2 regions of the Megasphaera sueciensis genome follow, and region 1 is predicted to be linked to the other one. Evidence: riboswitches for the same ligand, from Rfam matches in the RefSeq annotation. Region 1 holds a riboswitch; the other holds the start of a gene.
The links. Region 1 has a riboswitch for S-adenosylmethionine ahead of NXG62_RS08020 (MetQ/NlpA family ABC transporter substrate-binding protein). Riboswitches for the same ligand answer to the same signal wherever they lie in the genome.
Positions count from the first base shown of each region.

Region 2: it holds a riboswitch for S-adenosylmethionine, as region 1 does, so the genes downstream of both, metK (methionine adenosyltransferase) here and NXG62_RS08020 (MetQ/NlpA family ABC transporter substrate-binding protein) in region 1, are expected to answer to the same signal.

Region 1 is NZ_CP116939.1:1,652,033-1,664,152, forward strand. Features, by position in the region: one part of gene NXG62_RS07990 (IS3 family transposase) at 53-544, shown strand; one part of gene NXG62_RS07990 (IS3 family transposase) at 547-1,452, shown strand; gene NXG62_RS07995 (tryptophan transporter) at 1,548-3,017, opposite strand; gene NXG62_RS08000 (energy-coupling factor transporter transmembrane component T) at 3,029-3,715, opposite strand; gene NXG62_RS08005 (energy-coupling factor ABC transporter ATP-binding protein) at 3,718-4,530, opposite strand; gene NXG62_RS08010 (energy-coupling factor ABC transporter ATP-binding protein) at 4,524-6,020, opposite strand; T-box leader at 6,073-6,326, opposite strand; gene brnQ (branched-chain amino acid transport system II carrier protein) at 6,411-7,742, opposite strand; SAM riboswitch class I at 7,883-7,977, shown strand; gene NXG62_RS08020 (MetQ/NlpA family ABC transporter substrate-binding protein) at 8,070-8,903, shown strand; gene speC (ornithine decarboxylase) at 9,006-11,189, opposite strand; gene NXG62_RS08030 (aspartate aminotransferase family protein) at 11,505-12,120, opposite strand, start outside.
Region 2 is NZ_CP116939.1:706,743-718,862, forward strand. Features, by position in the region: gene NXG62_RS03385 (DUF116 domain-containing protein) at 1-211, opposite strand, end outside; gene fmt (methionyl-tRNA formyltransferase) at 217-1,146, opposite strand; gene def (peptide deformylase) at 1,156-1,617, opposite strand; gene priA (primosomal protein N') at 1,635-3,998, opposite strand; gene metK (methionine adenosyltransferase) at 4,100-5,290, opposite strand; SAM riboswitch class I at 5,342-5,445, opposite strand; gene coaBC (bifunctional phosphopantothenoylcysteine decarboxylase/phosphopantothenate--cysteine ligase CoaBC) at 5,502-6,704, opposite strand; gene rpoZ (DNA-directed RNA polymerase subunit omega) at 6,720-6,929, opposite strand; gene gmk (guanylate kinase) at 6,942-7,559, opposite strand; gene remA (extracellular matrix/biofilm regulator RemA) at 7,564-7,851, opposite strand; gene NXG62_RS03430 (YicC/YloC family endoribonuclease) at 7,862-8,734, opposite strand; gene NXG62_RS03435 (Rqc2 family fibronectin-binding protein) at 8,894-10,624, shown strand; gene NXG62_RS03440 (GNAT family N-acetyltransferase) at 10,642-10,914, opposite strand; gene NXG62_RS03445 (FAD-binding oxidoreductase) at 11,070-12,120, opposite strand, start outside.

The DNA.
Region 1 (12,120 bases):
CTGACCCCCATAAGTTAGACCTAGAAATCTAGCTTATGGGGGTCAGCTTTTTATGGCAAAATATAGTTTTGAATTTAAGATGAAAGTTGTCAACGAGTATTTGCAAGGAAAATTAGGCTATATGCTATTATCAAAGAAGTATCATATTCCTAGCAACAAAGTTCTCAGAGAATGGGTTGCCGTGTATCGTGAAAACGGTTCACAAGCTCTTCAACGGTCACGCCAGAAGAAAACATACTCTTTTCAATTTAAGCAACATGCGGTAGAGTTATATCTAAGTACAGAGTCATCTTACAACGAGTTAGCTCTTTCGCTAGGTATACATACGCCAAGTATGCTAACCTCTTGGGTTCAGCGTTATCGTGCGGTTGGTGTAGATGGCCTCAAACCGCAACGGAAAGGCAGGAGATCGAAGGTGTCAGATAAATCAACTATCCACCCAGCATCACCAGAAGCGCAGACGGAGAGACTTAAACAACTCGAGGAAGAAAATCTCAAATTACGAATTGAGGTAGCATATTTAAAAGAAGTGAGGAGACTGCGTTTAGCGGAAGAGGCGCAGAAAAACAAGCAAGGATCATCCACAGTCTCCGAGGATCATTCAAACTAAAAGATATCCTTGCCGTTGCCAAGCTTCCCAAGGCAACGTATATGTACTGGCAGAAGCGCTTCGATCTGCCTTCTCCAGATGCAGATATAGAAGCAAAGATTATAGCCATCCGTAAAAGTGATAAGGACTTTGGTTATCGTCGTATCTGGGGGAAACTGCATGAAGAGGGCCTTCTCATCAATCGAAAACGTGTACAACGACTGATTCAGAAGCTGGGGCTGCAGGTTACGTCATTTATACACAAAAACCGTAAGTATAATTCCTACAAAGGAACCGTGGGCCGCGTCGCGCCTAACCGTCTGCGCCGACGATTCGACACCTGTATCCCACATCAGAAAATCACCACGGATACGACAGAATTTAAATATTATGAGATCGACACAAAAGGAACCATCATTACACGTAAGGCGTACCTTGATCCATTCCTGGATCTATTCAATCGTGAGATTATCAGCTTCAGCTTTACGAAACGCCCGTCATCACAGGGAATCATGTCTGCCTTGGAACGGGCCATTGAGGTAACCGGCGACTGTCCTTATCGCCGGACCTTTCACTCCGACCAGGGTTGGGCCTATCAAATGGGAGGATATGTTAGTCGCTTAAAAGAAGAACGGATTTATCAGAGCATGTCCCGAAAGGGAACCTGCCTTGACAATAGCGTGATGGAAAATTTCTTTGGACTCTTAAAACAGGAACTATATTATGGCCGTACATATCACAGCTTCGAAGAGTTACAAAAAGCAATTGAGAAATACATCATCTATTATAACAACCGTAGAATCAAATCAAAGCTTGGCTGGTTAAGTCCGGTAAACTATCGGTTACGTCATGTCGCAGCATAATAAAAACCGTAGCAGCAATAAATGCTACTACGGTTAGGTCTAACTTTATGGGGTCACTACACTTTAAAACCACAGTGTTTTTAATTAATACACACTTATTGTACTTCCTGAAGCTCCTGTACAGCTAGTTCCGTTGAAAGCCATGCGCTTCCCAAATTATACCCCATCTCTTCCAAATTTAACTGACAAGCAAAAACATGAGGAATTGCCGAAACATAAATATGTGTATCATACATATAACGCAATACTGTTTCTACATCACTATCACACAAAATACGGCCGTGATCAATAAGTACCATTCGATTGGCATAAGGAAGTGCCGCTTCCAAGGTATGTTCTACAATCACAACCGTATGACCATACCGTGTATTGAGCGTATGAATCAGTTTATAGAAAGCATTTGTTCCTTCCGGATCCAATGCTGAAGTCGGTTCATCAAATACTAAAATATCTGGATTAGTAACTAAAACACCCGCAATCACCAAACGCTGCCGCTGACCGCCGGAAAGCTTGCTCAATTCTCGCGTACGATATTCTGTAAGACCTACTTTATCCAGCGCAGAGGTAATCGCTTCTTTGATTATTTTCGGATTTACTCCTTGATTTTCCAAGCTAAATGCAATTTCTTCCTCTACGGTCATAGCTACCAACTGGCTATCATAATCATCGAGCATCATGCCTACATGACATGCTAAATCAGAAATCGTCGTCTGCGTTGTTGCCTTGCCATCTACATATACCATGCCTTTCATAACTCCGCCAAAGTAATGAGGAATCGCTCCCGTCAACGTCATACATAAAGAACTTTTACCACTGCCGCTTTCTCCGGCAATAACCAAAAAATCACCTTCATGGATATTAAGATTGATATCATTCAAAACAGGTATCTTCTGCTTATTATATATATAAGATACATGTTCAAGCGAAATGAGTTCTTCCTGTACCGGTTTTAAATCAAATTGGCTATGATCAGAAATGACCATCTGTTCTTCTAAGGAATCCAAAACTCCGCGGGATACAAAAAGCCGCAAAGCCGGATAATACATAACCGGCGTAACAATTCCATTAAGCAGACCAATAACACCTACCAGAGGAAGCATTCCGGCGGTATATACAACCATGGGTAAATCCATGACAAATTTCAAAATGGTAACAAATACGCCTCCACTAAGACAGGTTGAAATAATTCCCGTTATCACAGGCAACAGAGAATGTCCCCTGAAACGAAGAAACGAAAAATGATGAACTATAAAAGCACAGGATAACGCTCCAATAGGTTCACTGATAAGATTCCCATAGGGGAATCCCGATTTAGAGGTGAGAACATTAACAAGCGCAGCTACCAGGCCGATTCCCAACGCCTGCCTATATGTAGGCTTGGTCAGGCAAATTGCTACGCAATACGTAGCAATCGTCCAGTTAGGAGTAATCCCTGCCACACTTGGGGAGACAAGGTGGAGAATGGTGCCGATTGCCAACATCAATGTACTAATTGTAATCCAACGAAATTGCCCACCCTGCCTATGATGAAATTCCAATTTAGAAATATCATGTATTTGTATCATCTGCCGACTCCTTATACGATACCATGAATACGCAAATATATAACAACGGCACTGATAAGTATCATACCCCCGATCAGGCCATAATCCATCGCGTTTGGTTGTACATTACTCATAAAACTATGACGCTGCTGACTGCCAAAACCGCGCAATTCTAAACTGAGAGCCATTGTTTCTGACCGACTTAACGATTTTAACATAAGCGGCTGGATAACACTCATATAATTAATCATGCGTTTAAACACATTTCCCTTTACGGAAAGTCCCCTGCAAGCTTGTGCTTCTTGCACAGCTTTACTTTCAGCAATAAAATCGGGAACAAAACGGAGTGCTGCTGTAAACATGAACGCATATTCATAAGGAATCTTAATTTGTGTAACCATCGCCGCTGTCAAATCTTGTAACCGCGTTGTGGTCAAAAGTATAATAAAAACAACAGTCATCGCCATCATACGCAGCCCCGTAACATAAGCCGATTCTACGGAACCGCCGCCTAAAAGCTGGACAAACCCAAGAAAAACAGCAAAAACAGCAAGACTGCCTACGGCTTTGCTGTTACGCTGTAAATTACCGCAAACCGCGAGTATCAATAACTCTGCCGCAACCAAAATAATCAGCGGTATTGTAGTATGCATGACAAGCGCCCAAAAAGAAAATGCAAACGTCGCAATTAATTTTGTTACAGGTACCATGTTTTTAATCATCATGCATTTCCTCCTAATCTTTTTATCATTTCATCTTGAAATTCAGCCATGGATTTGCAATATTTCATTCCCGCAACAGCCATCGATAAGGTAACAGACTGCGGCCTAGTCAATCCTAAATCCATTAATTCATCGCATTCGGTAAATAATTTTTGAGGGGTCCCATCAAAATATTTTGTTTGATGCCCCATAACAATAACACGTTTACAATATTGCGCCAAAATATCCATATCGTGTGTAATAAGCAATATCGTCAATCCGGCGTCATTAAGTTTTGTAAGCAGCATCATAAGTTTTTCCTTTTCCGCACTATCCTGACCGCTGGTTGGTTCATCAAGAATCAGATATTGCGTATGCATAGCTAATGCTGAAGCGATTGCCACTCTTTGTTTTTCCCCACGGTTCAAATTCGGCGGATATGCGTATGCCAGTTTCTGCAGCCCGGCTGCCTCCATAGCCTCTGCAACGGCTTCTCCGGTCTCCTTTTTTGTCATCCCTAATTGCTGTGGACCGTAGGCAATTTCCTGTGCTACGGTAGGACGAAACATTTGCCGTTCCGGGCGTTGGAACACATAGCCAATAAACCGGCTGCGTATAGAAGCATCCTGCTTAATAATACTTTTCCCATCTTTAAGAATATCTCCCTGCACAGGTTTTTCTAATCCCATCAGCAACCGCGTAACCGTTGTTTTTCCACAGCCGTTACGTCCGCCCAGGCCGATAAATTCGCCTTCACCGATAGTTAAATTTACCTCTTTTAATATAGGAACACCATTACCATAATCGAAATTAACATTTTTCATTTCTAACATGCTATTCTACCTCCATTCGGGCAACACTGCTTTAAACTATTTATAGCGGTATCCAAATCAAGCCATGCTATATCTCCGACATTGCACCCTGCTTTCTCAAGCGTCATTTGACAAGCAAACACTTGTGGAACCGCCGTTGCGTATATATTGTTTTCATACATAAAACGCAGCGTTGTCACTACGTCCCCATCGCAAGCAATACGTCCCTTCTGTATAAGAATCAGGCGGTTCGCATACGGCAAAACAGCCTCCAATGTATGTTCTACCACAATTATAGTATGTTTGTAATTAACATTTAAATCGTGCAATAATTGATAAAAATCCCGTGTTCCTTCCGGATCAAGTGCAGATGTCGGCTGATCAAACACCAAAATATCCGGATTGGTAGCTAAAACTCCCGCAATAACCAAACGTTGTCTTTGTCCTCCCGAAAGTTTACTGATTTCACGTTTTCGATACGCTGTAAGTTTGACCTTTGTTAACGCATGTTCGATTGCTTCTTCTATCTTGTTCGGAGCAATCCCCTGGTTCTGCAAGCTAAATGCGATTTCTTCTTCTACCGTCATTGCTACCAACTGACTATCATAATCATCCAACATCATGCCTACATGACAAACAAGATCAGCAATACTAACTTGCGTTGTCGCTTTGTTATCTACAAAGACCATTCCTTTCATAACGCCTCCATAGTAATGTGGAATGGCTCCAGACATCGCCATGCACAAAGCACTTTTGCCGCTTCCGCTTTCACCTGTAATGACAAGGAAATCCCCTTGATGGATAGAAAGACTAATATTATCCAATGCCGGTTTACTCTTTTTATTATAGGTATAAGATAAATGTTCCATAGAAATAAGTCCTTCACGCAATGGACTTAACTTAAATCGGCTATGATCGGATACTTCCATTTCTTCTGATTTGACGTCAATGATTCCTCTCATGGCAAACAATTTTTCTGCCGGATAATACAATACCGGGGTTGTCACTCCGTTGATAAGGCCTATAATGCATACTGCCGGGAGCATCACATTAAAAAAAACTGAATCTGGAATATTCAACGCTAATTTAAAAGTTGTTAAAAATATGGTTCCGGAAATGATGGTACAAATCAATCCCGTAAAAGCGGGAAGAACCGTATGCCCTTTACACTTAATGATATCCAAATGTTTTACTGCAAAACAACAAAGCAACGCCGCAACCGGCTCACTAATGAAATCCCCGTAGGGAAATGCCGCCTTGGACGTAAGAACTCCAACGAAAGCATATACCATGCCAATACCGAAGGATTGCTTATATGTAGGCTTAGTCAGATGAATCGCGATACAATACATCGCAATCGCCCAATTAGGAGTAAACCCAGCCACACTCGGAGATACCAGACGAAGAATAGTCGCTATCGCTAAAAGCAATGTACTCACCGTAATCCATCTATATTGACCACCTTGTCTGTGATGAAATTCTAATATTGAAATATCCGCAATATGTTCCATTATCTCAGCCTCCTATTTATACAAAAAAAGCCTTTCATCCTTTGCTTATTAAGCAAGGGACGAAAGGCTTATAATTCTTCCGCGGTGCCACCCCAATTGACTATGATTAGTCCGGCTTTACATGTACGGCCTAAGCGATACACGTTTCTTTGATAGCGGTGGAAATACACCGTCGTGCCCTACTTGTTCCCGTTCAGGCCGCATCTCCCGAATCCATTCCATTCATTGACCTGTACCGAACTCTCACTGTCATCGGCTCGCTGCAACTGTCGTTTTGTATGTACTCGTTTCGTTCATCGATTTATTTTAAGTTACTTATAATTATACCTGATTTTTAACGTATGTCAATAGTTTTAACTGGAAAACCTACGGAGCTCTCTCACCTTAGTTTTAAATATCTATGACTTTTTCCACATCACCGCTGATCTTATGCGGCAGTATAAGAGAAAGAAAAACACAAACAATAACCGGAACAATCCACCCTTGCCCGCTTGTACCCAAAGGCAGCATGGATATAAAAGATTGTGCCCACGCAAGGTGAGCAAATTGATTCAATATATCAATTACCGCAATACCTGCTGCTACGGTTATGGTTAATCTCATACCTATACGAGACAATAGTACAAATTTATTGACAATAATCAATACCACAACAGAAATAGCAATAGGATACAAGAACAACAGCATCGGCAGGGACACTTTAATAATTTGGTTCAGTCCCAAGTTTGCCACTGCCAAGCTTACCAAAGAACATATAGTAACATACTGTTTATATGATATAATGGGAAATTCCTGAGAAAAAAATTCTGCAACAGATGTAATAAGTCCAACGGAGGTCGTAAAACAAGTAATAACTACCATAACCGCCAAAAACCATACACCTATGCTGCCAAACAGCTCATACGAAGCCTGCGTCAATACATATGCACCAATATTGACCGCCGGATCATGGTACACTGCTGCTGGAATAGGAAAATGATTTCCTAAGAACCCCAGTCCCATATATAAAACCGACATAAGCACTGCCACGGATATACCGGCAGACCACACGCTGGTATAATATTCTTTCATTGAATTAAAACCCAATTGCTTCAACGTATTCAACGCAATAATACAAAAAGCAAAAGATGCCAGTGTATCTACTGTATTGTACCCTTCGATAAAACCACTGCCAAAAGCTGCTTCGGCGTATTTACCGATGGGAATCGCCAATTCCGGCGTCGTAAAAACGGTCAGCCCCAAAGTAAAAAGCAGAATAATCATAATTGCAAAAATCGGGGTTAACACCTTACCGACGCGCGATAATAATTTAGAGGGTGTAATAGCCAGCCACCACGCCAATCCAAAATACAGAATAGTATAAGCAGCCAGTTGCCAAGTTCCATTACCTACAATAGGGAGAATGCCAACGGAAAATGATGTCGCTGCTGTACGAGGTATCGCCATTAACGGCCCAATAGATAAATAAATAAGAGAAAGTATAAGTAAAGAAAATAACGGTGAAATTTTACGATTCATTTCCGCACGGAAACCACCGGGATTAAAAGTTCCCACAATAAGTGCAATAACAGGCATGCCAACTCCGGTTACAATAAAACCAATAATGGCCGGCATAAACTGATTCCCCGCTTGAAAGCCGAGGGACGGGGGAAATATAAGATTTCCGGCACCAAAGAAAATGCCGAATAATAATAATCCAATCTGCATACCTTTTTTTAACATATAGCGAAGCTCCTTTCAAGAGCATCCGCAGTCTTCCATACTTACGTATTGTACCTGTAAACAGTAACCATGTCAAAAAATTTTTTTTCTTGACAATTTATTTTTTCATGATATACTCGTTTATAAGACAATTACAGATGCTTTTATCCAGAGAGGCGGAGGGACTGGCCCTATGAAGCCCGGCAACCGATAACACGGTGCCAATTCCTGCGGAAGAAATTCCGAGAGATAAAGATACGTTTTACATGCCTCTTTCTCTTTTGGGAAAGAGGTTATTTTTATGGAAAAAGCTCGGTGTCAAATCTATCCCCCTAGGAGGAATCATGCATGAAACAATTTAAAAAACTCACTTTTCTAGCTGCTACAACTCTTTTGTCACTAGCGCTCCTTGCCAGTGGCTGCGGCAGCAGCACTCCCGAGAACAACAAAGACGGTTCCAAAAATGTCACCATCACCGTCGGTGCTACACCGGTACCTCACAGTGAAATTCTCAACGAAATCAAACCATTACTTGCAAAAGAAGGAGTAAATCTAAAAATCGTTGAATTCACGGACTATGTAAAACCCAACTTGGCTCTTGCCGACAAAGAACTAGATGCTAACTTTTTTCAACATAAACCATACTTGGACAAATTCGATGCCGAACATGGTCTAAAACTTCAAGAAGCCTGCAAAGTTCATTTGGAACCGATGGGTGTATATTCAAAGAAAATCACGGATTTAAAGAACCTTCCCGACAATGCCAAAGTAGCGATTCCAAATGATCCAACCAATGGCGGCCGGGCATTGCTCATACTTCAATCAGCCGGTCTTATTACGTTAAAAGACAAAGATAACATTACTTCAACAGTACAAGATATTACAAATAATCCAAAACAACTTCAGTTTGTTGAGCTAGACGCTGCACAAATTCCCCGTTCCTTAAGTGATGTAGATATTGCCGTCATTAATACAAACTTCGCTATGGAAGCAAATCTTAATCCTTTAAAAGATGCATTATATCTGGAATCAAAAGATTCTCCATATGCCAACATTCTCGTGGTCCGTGAAGGAGACATCAATCGTCCCGAAATTCAAAAACTGATAAAGGCATTGCAATCACCGGAAGTCAAAAAATTCATCGAAGAAAAATATAAGGGAGCTATTCTTCCCAGTTTCTGATAATGCTATGCTATCTATTTTATAAAATGATAAGATTCCTGTCTGTCCTGAATAAAAATAAAAGCCGTTCATTAGTTTGTATATAATGAACGGCTTTTATTTTTATTTCTTTAATATATCTTTTTCCGCTTTTTCTGTCAATACATATCCGTAAGCTTTTGTTTTAGTGTCTTCTTTTTCAAGGTATACGCCTTGAATTTCCGAAGCAAAGCCTGGAAGAATATTGATACTTTCTTCCAGTGTTTGAAAATACTGCACAGCAGTTTGTGACCAACGTTCTCCAGGTACAACGCAGAGGACCCCTGGTGGATACGGGAGGGCTCCTTCAAGCGCAATACGCCCCTCTATCTCAGATAATGGTACAAGTTCGCTTTGTCCGCGAATAAAAGCATATTGTGCCGCTTGCGGATTCATAACATATTCCGGAAAATATTCCCGGCGAAATAATTTCTTTTGCAAATCTTTAACATTGCGGTCCTTATAAAAATCATGCATTTCCTGACAAAGCTGCCGTATATGATATCCTGCATAACGTGCCGGATGCAAATTATACACACCAAGAAGTACTTCCTCCATAGGAACATCCTTTTCAATAAAGCGTTCAAAACGTACAAGTTGTGATGTGAGGAAACGTAGTTTATTTTTATTTTCTGCCGGCGTCAACAAGAATAAAATAGAATTAAGATCACATTTCTCTGGAATAACGCCATTCCCACGCAAATAAGTTGCTAAAATATTAGCATGAATGCCAAATTCTTCATACTGTCCTGTTTCCGGATTGATTCCCGGAGTGGTAAGTAAAAGCTTACAAGGATCCACTAGATATTGCCCGGGTCCATATCCCTCAAAAGCATGCCACTTAGCTCCTGGCTCAAAGGAAAAGTAAGCCAAATCATCAACCATCGCCTCCGTATCCCCATCCTGCCAGCGCTTTCCATGTACAATAGGAGATATGAAAGGTTTAATATATTCACAGCGCCGCAAAATATCTTTACGGACTTTGATGCCCATCTTAACACAATCCCTCCACATTTTACGTCCCGCATCGCCCGAATGGATTTTTGCATTGACAGCAATAGTTGCAAACATCGGATAAAACGGACTCGTCGAGGCATTCGCCATAAAAGAATTATTAAAACGCTTATGATTGCAATACCGTTCTTGATCACTAATATGACTATCTTTTTTGTGGATCTGGGAAGCCTGTGAAAAACCGGCTTGTTGCTTGTGAACAGACTGCGTCACCATAATACCCGGGTCCTCCGGTGTTAAATGCAATAACAAAGGGCTGCAGTCCCGCAACATGGGGATAAACTGTTCATATCCTACCCAGGCAGAATCAAAGAGAATATAATCGCAGAGAGGCCCGATTTTATCCACCACATATCGTGCATTATACAGTGTGCCATCATATGTTCCCAGCTGAATAACAGCCAAACGGAAAGGACGTTTTTGTTTCGCTTTTTCCGGATTTCTTTCAGCTGCCAGTTTTCTGAGATACATTTCGTTAAAACAATGGTCGTCAATACCGCCAATAAATCCGTAGGGATTACGCGCCGTTTCTAAATATACCGGTGTCGCTCCCGCCTGTACCAACGCTCCCAATGCTACAGATTTGTGGTTATTGCGATCATAAAGCACAAGATCTCCCGGGGTCAAAAGCGCATTAGTCACAACTTTATTCGAAGAAGACGTTCCGTTCAGGACAAAATATGTCTTATCAGCATGAAATACTTCTGCCGCAAAATCTTGTGCTTCTAGTGCCGGCCCTTCGTGAATCAGCAAATCTCCTAATGTAACATCAGCATTGCAAATATCCGATTGGAAAATATGGGGGCCATAAAAATCATATAAATATCGCCCTGCCGGATGTTTTTTAAAAAATTCTCCGTCTTGGTGTCCCGGACAATCAAACGGATTATTTTTTTCACTGACATAATCCACAAGATCTGCAAAAAAGGGAGGCAGCACATGTTGTTCATAATTACTTGCCAAGCGTTCCGCCATCTCAATGCATCGGCTCTTATTAACCATCTCTTCTGTAATTACACAATCTACCTTATCCACATACTGGGAAGGCATCTTTTCTCCTCCCGGCATAATCACCATAATAGGTACTCCAAAACCGGCAGCGTCAATCTTATCAATATAATCAAAGTCTTGATCCGATACCACGGCAACGGCAATATCGGTGAAATCGGTCTGTTCAATAGGGACTATTTCCCGATCACTGTCTACAAAATAATATTGTACATCAAAACTATACGCTATTTTCAAATGTTTCATTGGCTATACTCCTATCTATCCGCGACCTTTTCTTTTGAATTTTTAACTCAAACTAATTGTAAGCAAAAATATCTCTAATAGCAAGAAAAATATAAACATACGTGCCATAACACACACAATGTATCAAATAGTCTACATGATTAACTATCGTTGCACATGTCTTGATATGTAACATACTTTACCAGCGTTAACATCGTGTACAAGTACCGTCTTTATATCTTTACTAATTGAAAACCGGCGCAATTGCTGAAGTAACCATACTTCAGCAATTGCGCCGATTTGCTTGACTGCTATATATTTCCAAACAACAAAAGGTTATGCTTCAATAACCTCTTTAATAATGGCAATCCCTTTTTTCAATACGTCCATGGGTATGTTAAGCGGCGGTAAAAGACGCAGAAGTCCATTTGCCGTAAGAACGAGAACGCCCTTATCAATACACTCGTTAACAACATCCATGAGGTTTTTTTTCAATTTTACCCCAATCATTAATCCCATACCTGAAACATATTCTACATTTTTGCAGGATTCCAGTTCCTTTTTAATATACAATCCTTTTTCTTTGACTTCAGCTAAAAAAGCATCATCAAGACGATCAATAATGGTAATCGCACCGGCTGCACAAATAGGATTCCCGCCAAAAGTGGATCCATGCGTATGATCCGTCAAGGTGTACTGCGTCGTATCAGCAAACAGTGTCGCGCCCATAGGAAGTCCTCCGCCAATCGCTTTTGCCGTTGATACGATATCAGGATGAATGCCATAATTCATATAGGCATATAACGCACCGGTCCGGCCATTGCCGCTTTGCACTTCATCAATAATGACGAGAATATCATGTGCTTTGGCATACTCGCTGACCTGGTGAACAAACGTCGGATTCAATGGTTTTACTCCCCCTTCGCCTTGCACTACCTCCATCATAATAGCA
Region 2 (12,120 bases), 950 kb from region 1:
TATATGCAACTATCCAAAGTAATCCGTATAGAATTATGCAGCAAATTGCCGCAAAAAACAATACGATCCCTATAATAGGCTGTAATATAGGGATATACATAGACAATCCTGGTTCAAGAAGTTTCCAACATAAAAACAGGACAGCTGCGATACATGCCGTAGCTGTCCCGGCCGTATATAAAAATATAGCATAAGATCGATATGAATTCACGAATTTTACCTCTGCAATACTTGTCCTGGAATCAAGGCACACCCTTGTAAAAATTGGGCCGACGTTACCCGTTTGCGGCTTTCTGGCTGTATTTCATATATCTGTATTGCGTTACTTCCGGTTTGTACAGTAAAATATTGCTTTGTTACTTCAAGAATGGTTCCCGGTAAAGCGTCTCTTCCAGATACCACATCAGCCTTCCATATCTTCAAGCGTTTTCCCTGATACATGCAATACGCTCCGGGCTGCGGATCTAATGCACGAATCAGGCATTCAATATGTGCTGCCTCATCAGCCCAATTTATTTCTGCCATTTCCTTGGTAATTTTATCAGCATAAGTTGCCTCTGTATGACATTGTGCTTCAGCATGAGCTTCATAATGTTTCAAGTCATTTAAAACTTCAATCAAAGCCTGTGAACCAATCTTAGATAATTTTTTAAACAATGTTCCTGTCGTTTCTTTTACATCCAAAGGAATTGCACATTTTTTTAACATTTTTCCCGTATCCATGCCTTCATCGAGCATCATAATCGTAATGCCGCTGGTGTGAGCCCCTTCGTATATGGCTCGTTGGATAGGAGCTGCCCCTCTATATTTAGGCAATAAGGACCCATGTACATTAAGACAGCCAAATGGTGGGATTTCCAATACTTCCTTAGGAAGTATCTTACCATACGCAATAACAATAATAACATCCGGCCGTAATTTCTGCAATTGTGCAAGTATTGTTTCGTCACGCATCGTACGGGGTTGCAATACCGGAATTTTCAATAATTCCGCACATTCTTTTACTGGAGAAGAGGAAATTCGTTTTCCTCTTCCTCTCTCTTTGTCCGGTTGTGTTACGACAGCAGCAATATCATATCCTTGATGATGAATCGCCTGTAAGGAAGGTACTGCAAAGTCTGGAGTTCCCATGAAAACAATCCGCATATGTTTCACTTATCCCTCCACTAATCGTAAATTATTTGCTTTTTCAATAAACAAAATACCCGTTAAATGATCAATTTCATGTTGGAATATACGTGCTAAAAACCCTTCTGGATTAAAATATACGATTTTTCCCCGACGATTCAAGGATTTCACTTTGATTTTACTGTATCGTTCTACTTCGCCATAATATCCGGGAACACTTAAACAGCCTTCACTGCCAATTTCCGTTTCCTTAGATGTTTCAATTATTTTTGGATTGATAAGTTCAATCAATCCATTGCCTCCATCTAATACGATCAGCTGCTGCGGTACATTTACCTGGGGGGCAGCAAGGCCTACGCCTTCGGCAGCATACATTGTTTCTGCCATGTCGTCCAATAATTTTTTAGTTTGTTTCGTAATCGTTTCAACCGGCTGAGCTGTTCCTTTTAAAATAGGAGCTCCCGCCTTTACAATTGTAAGTATAGCCATTAAAAATTCACCTCATATTAAATGCTTGGATCTACATCTATTATTATACCAGTTTTATGAAATTCTGCCTCTTCTTTTATGTATTTTTTTATTTTCACTAAATCAGCCCCTTTGATTAGGACGATAATACGGAATTTATTACGTATTTTTTTTATCGTATCGACATAGGGACCGATAATCTCAATGTTCTGATCGTATTGAAGCCTCCAGGCAGACAGCAAATCATATATACGGTTTCCAATTTTCCACATGAACGCTTCATCTTCATAAGTAATAATAAGCTTAACGATTTGATGGAATGGCGGATATAACAATTCTTGCCGATATGAAATTTCTTTTTCGTAAAAAGACTTGTAATCTTGATATTTACTGCATTGTATTACATAATGTTCCGGAGCGTACGTTTGCATAACGACATGCCCGGGTACATTTCCTCTGCCCGACCGCCCAGCTGCCTGAGTTAAAAGCTGAAAAGTACGTTCCCCTGCCCAATATACCGGGAGATTTAACAAACTATCGGCAGATAAAATTCCCACTGCACTCACATCAGGGAAATCATGCCCTTTCGCAACCATTTGTGTACCTAAAAGGATATCATACTCATGTCGTCGAAACGCTTCGATAATCTTGTCACCGCTGTTTTTCCTGATAGTTGTATCTTGATCAAGGCGAACTATACGAGCCTGCGGATACATGTCATGCAGCTGTTCCTCTACTTTCTCCGTTCCTGTGCCAAAAAACTTAATATATTTGCTCCCGCAAGAAGGACAAATAACAGGAACCGGAGTTTCCGTATCACAATAATGACACCGCAGAGTATGCTGGCTTTTATGATATACCATTGCCACATCACAGGTCTTACATTTTACGACATACCCGCATTTCCGGCACATCACAAAAGTAGAGAATCCGCGTCGGTTCAATAAAATAATAGCCTGTTGCTTGCATGCCAGCGTTTGATCCAGTAATTTAGACAACGCGTCAGAAATAACACTTCTGTTTCCTCGTGCTAACTCCTCCCGCATATCTACGACGGTAACGTGAGGCAGTGGTTTATTTTTAACTCGCTGCTTTAGTTCTAAAAGAACATATTCGCCATTGCGGGCTTTATAATAGGAATCCAAGGACGGAGTAGCGCTTCCCAAAATAACAGGACATCCGTAATAAGAAGCTCGTTTACGAGCAACAGCAACAGCATGATAGCGTGGTGTTTCATCCTGTTTGTAAGAACTATCGTGCGCTTCGTCAACAATAACAAGGCCAAGATTGGAAACAGCCGTAAATATGGCGGATCTGGCACCAATACAAATATGACTTTCCGCCTTTTGCATACGAAGCCAGTTATTCTGGCGTTCTCCTTTAGACAATTGGCTGTGCATAACAACAATATCATTTCCGAAACGACGTATAAATCTTCGCACAATTTGTCCTGTCAAAGCTATTTCAGGCACAAGAACAATAATTTGTTTGCCTTGAGCAATAACATTTTCGGCTAAATTCATATATATTTCAGTTTTTCCGCTGCCCGTAACACCGTGCAATACATAAGTATACCCGTGGGTATCATTTTTAATTACAGTGACCGCATGCTTCTGTTCGGGTGTAAGCTGCCACGGTTTATCCGCTGTCTCTTTTTCTGTTAAATCTACAGTCTGCTTTAATTTAATATTAATAACCGCTAGTTTCGTTTGAACCAAATGCTGTATAATGTCTCGGCTATAACCCTTTTGGATCCAAAAGGAAATGGGAGCAGCTTCTTTTTCCTTTAATTCCGCCAATAATTGCATTTGCTTCTTACGATTTTTTAATATACATTGATGGTCATCCTCTGCAAAATACAACCATTTCTCTGTTTTATCAGCAATTTTATTTTGTAACTGTTTTTCTTCTTTCAAAACATGTTTTTCAATAAGTTTTTCAATAAATGTTTGACTAAATTGGTTGCATAATGTTTTTTTATCTACATTCTTCTTATTTTTGAGATGTTCCCATATGTTTTTTCCTCCCATCAGCAAAAGCATATCTTTATTTTCGACAGACACATACGTATGGGCAACGATTCCTTTCTTTTCAATCATAAACAAACGCAGTGAATCGGATATACTGCATAAATAATAGTCACTGATCCACAAAGCAGTAGCGATCATTTCTTCTTGAAATCCCGCTTGTACGGACAAGACCGAAATAATTGGTTTTAATACATACTCATGTTGTACAGGATAGTCTTGGTGAAGAGCTACAATAACACCTTCTTCTTGGCGATGACCAAAAGGAACTAACACGCGGGTCCCCACATGAACGAAAAGTTCTTCAGGAATGATATAGGAAAATGTTTTTTGCAGTCTTTTAGCGGTTATATTGATGATTACTTCTGCAATCATAATGATATACTCCTGTCAAAAAAAAAGAGAGACATAAATGTCTCTCTTTGATAATTTATGCGCACCTATATTATAACGCAAAATAAACAAACTTTGTACTATTATAAATTGGCTTCTTTCCGAAGCATTTCTGCTTTATCTGTTTTTTCCCATGGAAGATCCAAGTCATTACGACCAAAATGTCCATATGCAGCTGTTTGTTTGTATATGGGTCGTTGTAAATCAAGCATTTCAATAATACCCGCTGGACGAAGATCAAAATGTTTTTTTATAAGAGTTTCAATTACATCAGTTTCGACTTTACCTGTACCAAAAGTTTCCACATGAATGGATACCGGGTTAGCTACTCCGATGGCATACGCAAGCTGGATTTCACATTTATCAGCTAATCCTGCTGCCACAACATTTTTGGCTACATAACGAGCTGCATAAGCAGCTGAACGGTCCACCTTCGTAGGATCCTTACCCGAAAACGCACCGCCGCCATGCCGAGCCATACCTCCGTAGGTATCAACAATAATCTTACGACCGGTAAGTCCTGAATCTCCCTGAGGTCCGCCGATAACAAACCGTCCTGTTGGATTAATGAACAATTTTGTTTTGTCATCAAATAATCCATCTGCAAGTTCCGGTTTGATGACATATTCCAGTAAATCTTTTTCAATTTGTTCCCGTGTAATTTCAGGACTATGCTGTGCAGAAATTACAATCGTATCAATGCGTACTGGCCGGCCATTATCATATTCGACAGTCACTTGCGTTTTGCCATCGGGGCGAAGATACGACAATGTACCATCTTTGCGGACCTTGGACAGCCGACGGGCTAACCGATGTGCCAAAGAAATAGGCAGCGGCATATAGTCATCTGTCTCATTGGTAGCGTATCCAAACATCATTCCTTGATCACCGGCTCCAATTGCATCGAATGCATCACTATCACCGTCTTTTACTTCCCTGGCTTTATCAACACCCATGGCAATATCCGGTGACTGTTCGTCAAGTGAAACCAATACACCGCAAGTATCACAATCAAAACCATATTTAGCTCGGGTATACCCAATGCCGCGAATCGTTTCCCGGACAATATGCGGAATGTCAACATAACATGTAGTTGAAATTTCACCAACCACATGTACCATTCCAGTGGTAACCAAAGTTTCACAAGCAACACGGGCATTTTTATCTTTTTCCAAAATAGCATCAAGAATGCTATCTGAAATTTGGTCAGCCATTTTATCAGGATGACCTTCTGTAACAGATTCAGATGTAAAAAATTCGCGATTTTTTGTCATTATTATTTTCCTCCTAAAAAAAATCCCTCTGTAAAAGAGGGGTTATTTTCATACCCATCTTCCAGTTTGCACTGTTGGATTTAGCACCGTTTTCATTAGCTGAAAGGTTGCTGCGGCATCATCGGGCCAATCCCTCCGTCGTCTCTTGATGGCAATATTCATTTCAATTTATTATTTTAAATGATATACGATAATATTGCAAGACCTTTTCTTAAGATTTATTGATTATTTTTGTAACACGATCAATAATAATAGCAGCCAAATCAAATTTATCCATTATATCAAACTTTTCGCTCATTCCATCAGGAAATAGCAATGTTGCAACATTTGTGTTTACTTTAAATCCTGCACCAGCAGCACTTACATCGTTTGCAACAAGCATGTCCAGATTTTTTTTCTTCAATTTCTCCATTCCATAGTGAATCACATTTGTTGTTTCCGCAGCAAATCCGACAAGTATCTGATTTTTTTTACGTTGTCCCAGTTCATACAATATATCAGGATTTTTTTCCATTGATAATACTAATGTATCTTCTGATTTTTTAATTTTATCTTTGGCTGGGGTTTGAACACGATAATCAGCAACAGCGGCTGCTTTTATAACAATATCGGTGTCATCATATAGCGAATCTACCGCTTGTTTCATATCTCTTGTACTGACAACATCAACGCGCTTTACACCTAGTGGTGTTTCTAAACTTGTAACTCCAGCTATTAAGGTTACATCAGCGCCGGCCAATACAGCGGCTTTGGCAATGGCAAAGCCCATACGGCCGCTGGAATGGTTTCCAATAAATCGCACCGGATCGATTGCCTCCCGCGTTCCACCGGCAGTTACAATTACCTTTTTCCCTTTTAACTGTGCAGTACAGCAAGCTTTCATTTCAATATAATCAACAAGGGAAACAGGTTGAGGAAGACGACCGATTCCTGTAACACCACAAGCTAATAATCCTGCATCAGGTGTAATAATGGAATACCCATATTTTTTTAACTTTTCCATATTGTGTTGAACAATCGGATTTAAATACATATTTGTATTCATAGCCGGCGCAATGACAACAGGAGCCTTAGTAGCCATTACCGTAGTGGTAAGCATATCGTCAGCAATGCCACCGGCAATTTTTCCAATGCAATTAGCCGTAGCCGGTGCGATAAGAAACACATCTGCCCAAGATGCCAACGCGATATGTTCAACATGCCAATTAGTTACTTCGTTCCACATAGATACAGTAACAGGATTACCTGTTATTTCACGTAATGTCAGAGGGGTAATAAATTTTGCCGCATTTTCAGTCATGATACATTTGACTTCCGCGCCTCGTTTACACAATAAACTGGCAATTTCAGCGGCCTTAAATGCCGCAATACCCCCACAAACAGCGAGAATAACCTTCTTATTATTTAATAACATCGGAATCACCAACTTTTATTTTATGCCGCTTTTCGGGGCTTTATATGTAATTTTACCTTCATCAATCTCTTCCATAGCAATAGATACAACCTTTTCGGATTTTGTATCCACAAGTGGTGCATCACCGTCATTTAACTCACGCGCGCGTTTAGCCGCCAATGTTACCAATGTATATTTGCTATCTACTTTTGTCATTAGAGATTCTAAGGTCGGTTTAATTAACATAACATATCACTCCTAATCTTCAAATTGTGCATGAATGGAAGTTATTAAATGATGATTACGGGAAACTTTGCACTGTTCCGCCACAATAATCGCAGCAGCGCGTTCAACAGCCAATTCTAATACATCATTAATAACTACATATTCATACTCTGATAACCATTCTAACTCATTTTTTACTTTAGCCAATCGTCCGGCAATAACATTTGCCGAATCGGTATGACGGCTTTTCAAACGGTTAGCCAAAATATCCAAGGAAGGCGGAATAACGTAAATAAACACTGCCTTAGGATATTTCTTTTTTATCTGCATTGCACCTTGAATATCTATTTCCAGCATAACATTCTTTCCTTGCTGGAGCATATTAAACACGTATTCTTTAGGCGTTCCGTAATAATGCTCATATACCTGCGCATATTCTAAAAAAGAATCTGTATGAACCAATTCTTCAAAATGAAAATTGTCCGTAAAAAAATAATTTGTTCCATCCACTTCCCCATTACGCGGTTCTCTGGTCGTCATGGAAATAGAATAATAGATGTTCGAAAAACGCTTTCGCAAAGCATCGCAAATAGTTCCCTTTCCAGCTCCCGAAGGTCCCGACACAACGATGAGTAATCCGGGATCGTTCATGTCATTACTTCCTTTCTTCATCATCATTGTATACTGCTTCGTTTTCGTTCCCAACGGTAAGAATACGATGCGAAATTGTTTCCGGCTGAATAGCGGATAAAATGATTTGCCCGTTATCCATCATCAATACGGAACGAGTTTTACGGCCAAAGGTGGCATCTATCAGCATATTATGTTCTCTCGATTCCTGCACCATTCGTTTTATCGGTGCCGATTCGGGACTAATAATAGCAACTACCTTATTTGCCACGACCATATTTCCAAAACCGATATTTAAAAGATTGAAATTCATATTCTCACCATCACTCAATATTTTGAATTTGTTCTCTGATTTTTTCAATTTCATTTTTCAATTGCAAAACATATTCTGTGACATCTAAATCAGCAGCCTTCGAACCAATGGTATTGGTTTCTCTATTTAATTCTTGAATAAGAAAATCTAATTGCCGTCCTATATCGCCATTTTCTTCTAAAATTCTCCTTAATTGTACCACATGACTGCGAAATCGCACAACTTCTTCCGTAAAATCAACCTTATCCGCATACATGGCAACTTCCTGCAAAAGACGTTCTTCATCAGGAACAGCTTTTATCTCATTAAACATACTTATTATTCGTTTGCGTAATCTGCTTTCATAATGTGCCGCAATATCATCCTTTCGTTCTGCAATAGAATGAACTATATTCTCTATTTTATCAGCACGCAGCAATAAATCTTTTTTGATATTCAGCCCCTCCGCTTCACGCATCTGTACAACACGATTCAAAGAAGCTTGCAACGCAACGAAAAAAACCGGCCAACAATCATCTGCATCAATTTTTGGCGGTTCTTGAATAAACCAGTCCTTAGTCAGCGAAATAATTTGAGATAATGTTGTCTTTTCATGAAACAACTCTTCATTTACTTTATCCAGTGCATATTTACAGTCTGTTAAATTAGCAGAATCAATTCGTATCTGCGGCTCTTTGCATAGTAATTCTGCTACAGTAACATATACGTCCACTTTTCCACGATGCAGAACTGATTTCAATTCATTTCGTATGCGGTCTTCTAATACCAGATATGCATGCGGCATGCGTATCGATAACTCTAAAAAGCGTTGATTTACTGCCTTAATTTCTATCGTAACTTGTAAATTTTCGTTACTATAAGTTCCTGAACCAAATCCAGTCATACTTCGCAAGCCGATGACCTCCTTATACGCCATTCTGTATGATAGTATAGCCCAAATCAGTCATCTATGTCCACTATTAAAAGGAAAATACTTTTTACTATAGGTTTTTAATTGAAAATATACTACAATAGAAGAGATAATAAAAAAAGGAGTACCCACATGAATATAGATGGAATTACTTTACATAGTATAACAAAAGAATTACAGCAAATTTTAGTAGGCGGTCAGATTTCAAAAATATATCAGCTAGATCATCGCAGCCTATATTTTCGCATTTTTAATGATGCGGGAAGTCATCATTTAGTTATTACATTGGATGATGCCCCGCGTGTATACGTAACAAATCACATGCCTACAACCCCGGACATTCCTACCGGATTATGCATGTTTCTGCGTAAGTATTATGAAAACGGACGTATTGCAGCGATTCAACAACTTCACTTAGATCGTTTGATCGAAATTTCTGTGGATGTTCTAGATACACGAGGGCAAGTAGTTACACGAAAAATACATATAGAACTTATGGGAAAATACAGCAATGTAATCTTTACTGAAAACGGAATCATTCTGGAAGCGTTGATCAAGACAACAAAAGGAAAACAAGCCGTACGTACTATTTATCCTAAAGAACCGTACGACTTCCCTCCAAATTTCATGCGTATGAACCCATTTGATTTTTCCGCACAGGAATTAGCAGATATCATGACTGTCGATACCCATATCCCTTTAGGCAAATGGATGTTGAAACGTTTTAACGGAATGAGTACCATCGTTCTTGATGAACTTTCTTTTCGCACGGACTGCCACTTGGAAAAAAATGTTGCAGAAATGTCTCCCGCCGATATTTTTACATGGTGCCGCTCCATTGAAACGTTTGGGTATGAACTTAATGATGTCAAAGGAGCCTATGTATATGTCCGTGACAATCGGGATATTCTTTTCCCATTGCTTTTAAAAAGCTTGGAAAAGTATCCTCACCGGTATTATGAATCCATCGAAGAATATTTAAGTGAATATGAACACACTCATCGCAGTTTAAACAGTGAGCAGGAAGAACTTAGAAAAAAGGTTTTAAAATTAATCGAAAAGCAAAAACGTAAAATAAAACGCATCGCTTTAGAAATGAAAGAAACCGACAAAATGGATATATACAAGTTGTATGGAGACCTTCTTATGATATACGCTTATATGAAGCGGGATCATGAATCATCTATTACTATAACAAATTTATTATCAGATACCCAAGAACCCATAACCATTTCCTTAAATCCCGCCTATTCTATGACGGATAATGCAAATCGTTACTATAAACGATACACAAAAATGCGTAACCGTGTACAAATATCGCAAAAACTTCATGCGGAGAATAAAGAATACCTGGATTATTTATATTCTTTGGACTATGCACTTGATAACACAACAGACAAACATGAACTACTCGACATAAAAGCAGAAATGTTGAAAATGGGTCTTATAAAGTCAACATCAAAAAACAAATTACGTAAAGAATTTTCACAAAATATAGTAACCATAAAAGCAGATGGTCTCGAAATCTGGATTGGTCATAATAATCGTCAAAATGATTTCTTAACTTTCAAAAAAGCGCATCCCTACGACTTATGGTTTCATGCAAAAGACACACCCGGATCACATGTTATTTTAGCCTGCCATCGAGTAGAACCGACAGAACATCAAATTTTAATTGCTGCCCAATTAGCAGCATATCACAGCAAAGCAAGAGCCTCTTCTAAAGTAGATGTAGATTGCACCTTGTGCCGATATGTCAAAAAACCGGCACATGCAGCTCCCGGTTTTGTTACATTTGAAAAACAAACAACGTATGTTGTCGAACCAAAAGATTGGTCCAAAACAGCAAATGAAGTTAAATAAGCACGTATGTTTTGCTGTTAATCTAAAATATCGTTATATTCAGGATGTTTTTGGAACCAAACCACAGCATAAGAGCAAGTAATTTTCGCTTTCCAATGATTCTGCCGAATTACATTTGCAGCAGCCTGCATCAGTTTTCCTGCTGCCCCTTGTCCACGCAGTGAGTCATCTACAAAAGTATGCGTAATATTTACGACTGCATCCCCTTCAAATGGGAAAAGAACTTCCGCAATCAATTCTTTTTTTTCGTTTTCCGACCAAATACGATTGGAGCCATATTGTAATATCATAAAAATTCCTCCTTATCTCCTTATATAATGTATATAATATATTCTATCATTATACAAAAAAATTATGACGAAATCTGTCGTATTTATAACAAAACAAGGCATTTTTATAAAATGCCTTGTTTTTCGCATATTAAAAGACTATTCTGAATCCGATCTTATTTGGTTACGTCCACAACTTTGCCAGGATTCATAATATTCTTAGGATCCAAGCCTCTCTTAACAGCTTTCATCATTTCAATTTCAACAGGATTCGTGTATTTTGCCATCAAAGCAGCACGTTTGTATCCAATTCCATGTTCACCAGATACACGGCCCTTAAGAGAATATACAAGTTTATATATTTCCTGCTGAATCTTCGGCAACATATCTTCCCATTCTTCCTGTGTGCGATCATCTTTCAAGATATCGATATGTACATTGCCATCACCACAATGACCCGCACAATGCATTGCTACATTATATTTTTCACCCAAACGGGAAATTTGGCTGACTGCGCCCGGAATTTCTGTCATAGGAACAACGATATCTTCCATGGAGAATACCAAGCTGCGAGCACGGTCGGCTTCCAAATAGGCTTTACGGGATTTCCAGATAACCGTCGGATTAGCAACTAATACATCCAATGCGTTGCCTTCTCTGGCCAATTCATCAATTTTTTCGCATTGTTCATCAAGTAAATCTTCATTATCACCGGCAATCTGAACGATAATATAATTTCCTATGTCAGAATGCTGCAATTTTTCATTTAAGAATACTTCAACCTGTTTAATGGAAGCATTATCCATAAATTCAACACATACAGGCGTGATTCCGGCATTCATTACCTTTGGTGTCAAGGCAATAGCATCATCTAAATTATCGAATACTGCTAAAAGATCCATCGAGAATTTTGGTAAAGCAACTAATTTAAGATATATTTTGGTAATGATTCCCAAAGTTCCTTCAGAACCAATAAACAGATGCATTAAGCTGTAGCCTGTAGCATTTTTACGTACTTTCCCGCCTAATTCAACAATATCCCCTGCGGGAGTAACAACTTCCATGCCAAGAACCTGATCCCGGGTTACACCATATTTTACAGCACGGTTACCGCCGGCATTCGTTGCAACGTTGCCGCCGATAAAGCAAGAATCCCCACTGCAGGGATCTCCGCCGTAGAAAAGGCCGGCGTCTTTAACCGTATTCTGTAAAACAGCTGTTGTTACA